2 regions of the Mesorhizobium sp. B2-3-10 genome follow, and region 2 is predicted to be linked to the other one. Evidence: riboswitches for the same ligand, from Rfam matches in the RefSeq annotation. Region 2 holds a riboswitch; the other holds the start of a gene.

Region 1 (3,403 bases), on a different contig from region 2:
GCTGGTTCTTGGCAGAAGGCCGCGTCGTGCCGCTCAGCTTGCGGACAAACTGCAGTGCCGCGTCGCGGACTTCGTCGTTGGTTGCCGGCGGATCAAAATTGAACAGGGTCTTGATGTTTCTGCACATCGCTTCCGTATCTCCTCTTGTCCGTTTCAATCGGGACGAACTGTATCCTCAATGATGATCGTGTCCAAAAACCGGTAAGGCTGCTCCGGACCTCAGTCCGCGTCGAGCGGCTCGGTTCCAACCGGCTTGCCGTCGCGCGACAGCCTGATCTTCTCGACCTTGTCCTCGGCGGCCTTCAGCAGCCGGTCGCAATGAACCTTCAGCGCCTCCCCGCGCTCGTAAATCCGGATCGACTGGTCGAGCGGCACGTCGCCACGCTCCAGATCATCGACGATCTTCTCCAGTGCGTCGAGTGCCTGTTCAAAGCTCATCGCCTTGACGTCTTCGTTGATCTCACCGGTCATCATTCATCCTTTCATCAGTCGCCCGACATGGGCGGCGACCGAAAATGCCAATCCCTGCAGATCGTAGCCGCCCTCGAGCAGGCTGACGAGCCGGTTGCCGCCGTGGATTGCGGCGCGCTGCATCAGCTGGCCGGTCGCCCAGTCGAAATCGTCCTCGGTCAGATTGATTTCCGCCAGCGGGTCGCGATGGTGCGCGTCGAAGCCGGCCGAAACGATAATCAGATCCGGCGCGAAATTGTCGAGTGCCGGCAGCACGCGCGACAGGAACGCATCGCGAAACACCTCGCTGCCCGTCCGAGGCGCCAGCGGCGCATTGACGATGTTGCCGGCGCCGGTCTCACTCTTCGCGCCCGTGCCGGGATAAAGCGGCATCTGGTGCGTCGAGCAATAGAGCACCGAGGGATCGTCCCAGAAAATATCCTGCGTGCCGTTGCCGTGGTGCACGTCCCAGTCGACGACCGCGACACGCTCGGCGCCGTGCTTCTTCTGCGCATGGCGCGCTGCGATTGCCGCCGTGTTGAAGAAGCAGAAGCCCATGGCCGTGGTCTTTTCGGCATGGTGGCCGGGCGGACGGGCGGCGACGAAAACGTTGTCGGCGCGGCCCGCAAAGACGTCGTCGACGGCAGCATTGGCGGCACCGATCGCCGTAATCACCGCTTGCCAGCTTTTCGGGCTGGCGGTGGTGTCGGCGTCGATGCGGGCAATGCCTTCGTCGGGGATGGCGGCGCGGACACGCGCGACGAAATCGGCGGGATGCGCGTAGAGGATGGTCGCCTCGTCGCCGTGCGGTGCCTCGACGCGGTCAAGCGTGGCAAAAGCTTCGTCGTCGAGCACGCGCTCGATGGCGCGCAGGCGGTCGGGCCGCTCGGGGTGACCGGGCGGCGTGATGTGTTCGAGAAAGATCGGGTGCGTGTAGAGACGGGTGGCCATGCCCCCTATCTAGTGCCCCGGCGTCGTGATGGCCATGCGTTGCGGCTTGATCGCTGGGGAAAATCGAACCTGCGTCCATTCATATCGCTGCGGGCATTGGCGGCGCCGGCCCTTCGGCGTAAGGTCGCAACCACTGCCTGGTGCCCGCCGGGCTGTTTGTTTTAGCGACATTCTGCGACGCCAAGTGATTCCACTTGGCTGCAAATGCCTTGGCGGGAGAATCGGGAACACGGTTGAACTCCGTGGCGTGCCCAACGCTGTGAGGGGGACCGCGCCGGTAAAATGCCACTGTCGATGACGGGAAGGCACCGGACGCGGGTTGATCCCGAGCCAGAAGACCGGCCTGGCAGGCATCGTCATCCGCATGGTCAGGCGGATGACATCGATTGCAATCGCAAGGGGACAAGCGATGCCGGAAGCTATGACCGCTCCAATGGGCGATGGATTTGACCAGATTGCGCGCGACGCTGTTTACCGCGCCATGTTTACGCGGCGCGACGTCCGCAGCCATTTTACATCGGAAGCGATCGACGACGAAGTGCTGGCGCGGCTGCTGCTTGCCGCCCATCACGCGCCATCGGTCGGCTTCATGCAACCCTGGAACTTCATCGTCATTCGCGATGCCGCGCGGCGGGCGGAAGTGCGCGACCTGTTCCTGGCCGCGCGAGAACGGGAACTGCCTGAAATCGAGGCAGAACGGCAGGCGCTCTACCGCAAGCTCAAGCTCGAAGGCATTTGCGAAAGCGCGCTCAACATCTGCATCACCTGCGACCGCGAGCGCTCGAAAGGCTCGCCGCTGGGGCGCTGGCACAATCCGGAGATGGATCTCTACAGCACGGTCTGCGCGGTGCAGAATTTTTGGCTGGCGGCACGCGCCGAGGGCGTCGGCGTCGGCTGGGTCAGCATCATCGAGGCGCAAGCGCTGAAAAGCTTGCTGGGTATTCCCGATCAAGTGACGCCGATCGCCTATCTCTGCGTCGGCCGCGTTTCCGAATTCGCACCGAAGCCGGATCTCGAAACACACGGCTGGGGCCGGCGGCTGCCGTTGCCCGAGCTTATCATGAGCGAGACTTTTCGCGGACAAGGCGAAGCGCCGCTCAAATCAGCAGTGGCGCGCCTCGGCACCGTCGCCGGTGCGCCGGCGAGGCCGGTTGATCAGCTCGTCGCGCCGGCAGTGCCCCACCGTGAGCCACCGAAAGAAGCCAGTGCCCTGTCCTTGAGTTCCCTGAACTTCGACGAGGCTTCGGCCAGCCTGGCGTCCCAGGCGGCATCGGGCACCTGACCCTCGATGGTCTTGAAATAGACCTGCATCAGGCAGGCAATGGCGAACGGCTCGATGAAGGCCGCCTTGAAAGCCCAGGCAAAGACGATTGCCAGCACGAAAGCCCAGCCGGCGAGCTGCCCGGGCATGACGTAAAGAATAGCGGCTGCCGGAGCCAGCATCAGCAGGAAAATCACGAACGACACGCCCCACATGATGACCCCTAGCCAGACGGCATTCTTGACCATGGTCTTGCCGTTCTGGGCGTAGAGCACAACGCCTTGGCGCGCGGTTTCGAACGGCGAGGACGAACTGTTGCGGATGTTGTAGCCGAGAATGATCTCGTCGACATAGGTCAGCGACAGGCGAATCACCGTGTTGAGGAACGAAACCAGGCCGCTCAGGCCAGGAATGGGCAGGAAGGCCGCGATGCCGCCGAGCAGGCCGGTGATGGCGCGTATGGCGCCCTTGACCAATTGGTCGACGACGAAAAGGATGTTGGCCTCGGCAAAACGCTCGGTCACGACCTCTTTCGCGTAGGCGATCTGGTTCTGGCCATTGGGAATATCATGGCCGTCGATCAGATGCACCATGACGGCGATATGGCCCGCCTTGACGACGTAGAGGATGTATTCGCGGATCCAGTGGACGGCGATCGAGACGATGCCGAAACCGACCACGCCGCCCCACATCGCAAAAGACAATGGTCCGTCGGGATCGGTGGAAATATGGCCGACGCCA
Region 2 (3,403 bases):
CTATCCAGAGGTCGACGGACATGGGATGGCGCAGGTCGCGCAGTGCGGCCAGCCGCATCGAGGGCAGGCGACCGGCATCGGCCTTCCACGCCGCGGCCAGTCCGGCGAGATCGCTGTCGGTGAAGGACAGGGCCACGATATCCGCCGGCGCCTGCCTGAGATCGACAGGCTCGGCGAGGTCGTCGAGCGAGGCGGAGGTCGTGGTGAGGATGTGCATCGCGGCCCGGGCCTGAAAATCAGCCGGCGAGGATACGTTCGATCGCCGGGCGGTTCAGCCCCTTGAGGCCAATGACGACGAGGCGCGAGCGGCGGTCGTCCCCGGCGGTCCAGGCGCGGTCGTAGTAATGATTGACGCGCGGGCCGACGGCCTGCAGCAGGAGCCGCATCGGCTTGCCGCCGACCTCGACAAAGCCTTTCACGCGCAGCACGTTTTCCTGTTCGGCGGCCGCGGCGACGCGCTTTGCCAGCTCGTCGGGATTGGCGATCGAGGGAATGTCGACGATGAACGTGTCGAAGTCGTCATGCTCATGGTCGAATGCGCCGTCATGGTGGGACTTGCGGTTCTCGATGTCGTCCTCGACGGCGAGACCGAGCCCGAGCAGCACCGAGGGATCGACCTTGCCATGAGACGTCGGCACGATCTTCACGGCGCGGGCGGAGTGTTCGTTGATAATGGCGTTGGCGCGGGCTGAACCGGCGGCATCCATCAGGTCGCTCTTCGACAGGATGATCAGGTCGGCGCAGGCGATCTGATCCTCGAACACTTCCTCGACCGGATCGTCATGGTCGAGGCTCTCGTCCTGCGCGCGCTGCGCCTGCAGGGCGTCCATGTCATTGGCGACGCGGCCTTCCGCCAGTGCGGGACCGTCGACCACGGCGATGACGCCATCGACGGTCACGCGGCTCTTCACCGTCGGCCACTGGAAAGCCTGGACCAGCGGTTTGGGCAGAGCGAGGCCCGAGGTTTCGATCAGGATATGGTCGACCTTCGGCGTCAGCGACAGGATCTTGTCGAGCGCCGGCACAAAATCGTCGGCCACGGTGCAGCAGATACAGCCATTGGCCAGTTCGACGATGTTTTCCTCTGGGCAGGTGTCGATGCCGCATCCCTTGAGGATCTCGCCGTCGATGCCGATGTCGCCGAACTCGTTGACGATGATGGCAATCCGCTTGCCGCCGGCGTTTTCCAGGAGATGGCGGACCAGCGTCGTCTTGCCGGCGCCGAGGAAGCCGGTGACGACGGTGCAGGGAACGCGGGACAGAGATGTTGTCATGATCGATCTTTCAGCATGTCGAGGGGAGGGATGCGGGCAACGAGGCCGCGCTTGAGGCTATCGGGTCTGCCTCGCCAGGGAATGAGGCCGTCGTTCGAGGTGGCGAAGAGTTTCGCGCCGGTGACGAGATCGGCGCCGCTGGTCGTGGTCAGATCGCCGAACACATAGCTCCAGCAGCCGTCGCGCAGGACCGCGGCGCTCAGGCGGCGCTTGCAATTGCCGAGGCATTCGACCGTGCGGATGCGAATCTTCTCGCCCGAGGCGGCTTGGCGCGTATCTTCGGCCAAAAGTTCGCCGGCCCGGGGATGGGCGTCGGAGCCGGTCTCGTCGCGACAGGAAGCGCAGACAATGACCGTGATGCCGGCCAGGGGATGATCCCCGCCGGACGAAATGTCGGTTGTTTCAGCCGAAAAACTGCTGTCGCGATCCACATCAGGCTCCTTGCCCGGAAAACCCGCCAGGCGATCGGATTCTTGCATTCCAGACGGCAGGTCTCCTGGCTCGCGGGTCATCGCCTTGGGTAGCCGCCTTCCCGGGACAATCCCAGTGGCTTTCGGCCTTGGCTCTTCGCTCACAGTTGCGGGGACAGCCGCGGATTTGGGATCTTCAATCCCGCACCGCATTCCCTCTTGGCTCCTCCCTTTGCCGAGAGGAGACCGTCTGGATGGGATTTAGGCTCTTGCGGGCAGTGGTGTCAACGCGAGCTTACGACACCGCGATGTCGGACAGCGCCGGGCCGAGATCGCCGGCAGGCGTTATTTCCATCCGCTCGAGGCCAAGCCAGCCCTGCATCTGCTTCAATTCCTCGAAGAGTTGAGCCGCAGTCTCCGCCGGTGCATTGGCCTGCGCATAGGCCGCATGGACACGCAGGACACTGGCCGGCCGGTCAGCCTTGAGGTCGACGCGCGCCACGATCCTGTCGCCGAGCAGGAAAGGCAGGACATAGTAGCCGTATTGGCGCTTGTCGGCCGGCGTGTAGATTTCGATGCGGTAATGGAAGTCGAACAGCCGCTCCGAGCGCGAACGCTCGAAGACGACCGGATCGAACGGCGCCAGCAGAGCGCGGGCCTCGATCTTGCGCGGGATACGGGCGTCCTTGTGAAGGTAAGCCGGCTTGTCCCAGCCCTCGACACGGACCGGCAGCAAGTCGCCGAGTTCGACCAGTTCCTCCAGCCGGCCTTTCATGTCGGCCGGCGAGAGCCGAAAATAATCGCGCAGGTCGCCTGATGTCGCCACGCCATGGGCACGGGCGGAAATGCGCAGCAATTCGCGGTGCGCGTCCTCAGGCGTCGGTACCGGCAGATCGAGGATCGCCTGCGGCAGCACGCGCTCCGGCAGGTCGTAAAAGCGCTCGAAGCCGCGCCGGTGCGCGGTGGTGATGCGCCCGGCCCAGAACAGCCATTCGAAGGCGTGCTTGGCATGGCTCCAACCCCACCAGCCACCGGAGCCTTTCTGGCCTTCGAGCGCCGAAGCGGCGATCGGCCCGCGCGCGACGACCTCGCGGTAGATCTCTTCTATATAGGCGGCGTGCTCGCGGCCCCACTTGGCCAGCCCCAGATACATTTCATCGCCTTGCTCGGCGCGCTGCATGCGCCAGCGCATCAGTGGGTAGGTCTCGACCGGCAGGAACGAGGCTTCATGCGCCCAATATTCGAAGACGGTGCGCTTGCGCGTCACGGCGGCGTTGTCGAGCAAAGCGAGGGGATAGGGGCCGAGACGCGAATAGAGCGGCATGTAATGAGCGCGCACCACCGCACTGACGGAATCGATCTGCAACAGGCCGGTGCGGGACAGAACGCGGGCGAAATGGCGGCGGTCCGGCGTGCCGGCGGGGCGGGGATCGAGAAATCCCTGGGCGGCGAGCGCGATGCGCCGCGCGGCGGCAAGCGAGATCTTTTCCTTCATGCGTATGCGTCTCTGATGGACCTGTCTGGCGTCATTGCCCGGCGTGATTCCCGTCCATGCTAGCAGGGTTTTGGCGGCAACCCTGTCAGGAGACAAAAGTGGAGTTAAAAGCGAAGGAAATCAAACAGGAGCGGATGGGACCAGTTTCTCCCGGAATGCCGTCCAGCTCGGTGTTTTGAACAAGGTTTGACTTGCTTCGCTGGAAGTGCTGCGCTAACCCTCGC

What was found. A riboswitch is a leader RNA that binds a small molecule or an ion and turns the genes downstream of it on or off. The one in region 2 is predicted to bind cobalamin.
Region 1: it holds a riboswitch for cobalamin, as region 2 does, so the genes downstream of both, bluB (5,6-dimethylbenzimidazole synthase) here and FJ943_RS19905 (DUF1636 family protein) in region 2, are expected to answer to the same signal.

The regions. Positions count from the first base shown of each region.
Region 1 is NZ_VFVT01000007.1:367,657-371,059, reverse strand. It holds gene FJ943_RS22050 (DUF2277 domain-containing protein) at 1-127, opposite strand, end outside; gene FJ943_RS22045 (exodeoxyribonuclease VII small subunit) at 220-471, opposite strand; gene FJ943_RS22040 (histone deacetylase family protein) at 475-1,401, opposite strand; cobalamin riboswitch at 1,580-1,763, shown strand; partial or broken gene bluB (5,6-dimethylbenzimidazole synthase) at 1,766-2,440, shown strand; gene FJ943_RS22030 (hypothetical protein) at 2,557-3,403, opposite strand, start outside.
Region 2 is NZ_VFVT01000006.1:372,530-375,932, reverse strand. It holds gene cobN (cobaltochelatase subunit CobN) at 1-217, opposite strand, end outside; gene cobW (cobalamin biosynthesis protein CobW) at 237-1,274, opposite strand; gene FJ943_RS19905 (DUF1636 family protein) at 1,271-1,705, opposite strand; cobalamin riboswitch at 1,743-1,950, opposite strand; gene FJ943_RS19900 (winged helix-turn-helix domain-containing protein) at 1,980-3,179, opposite strand.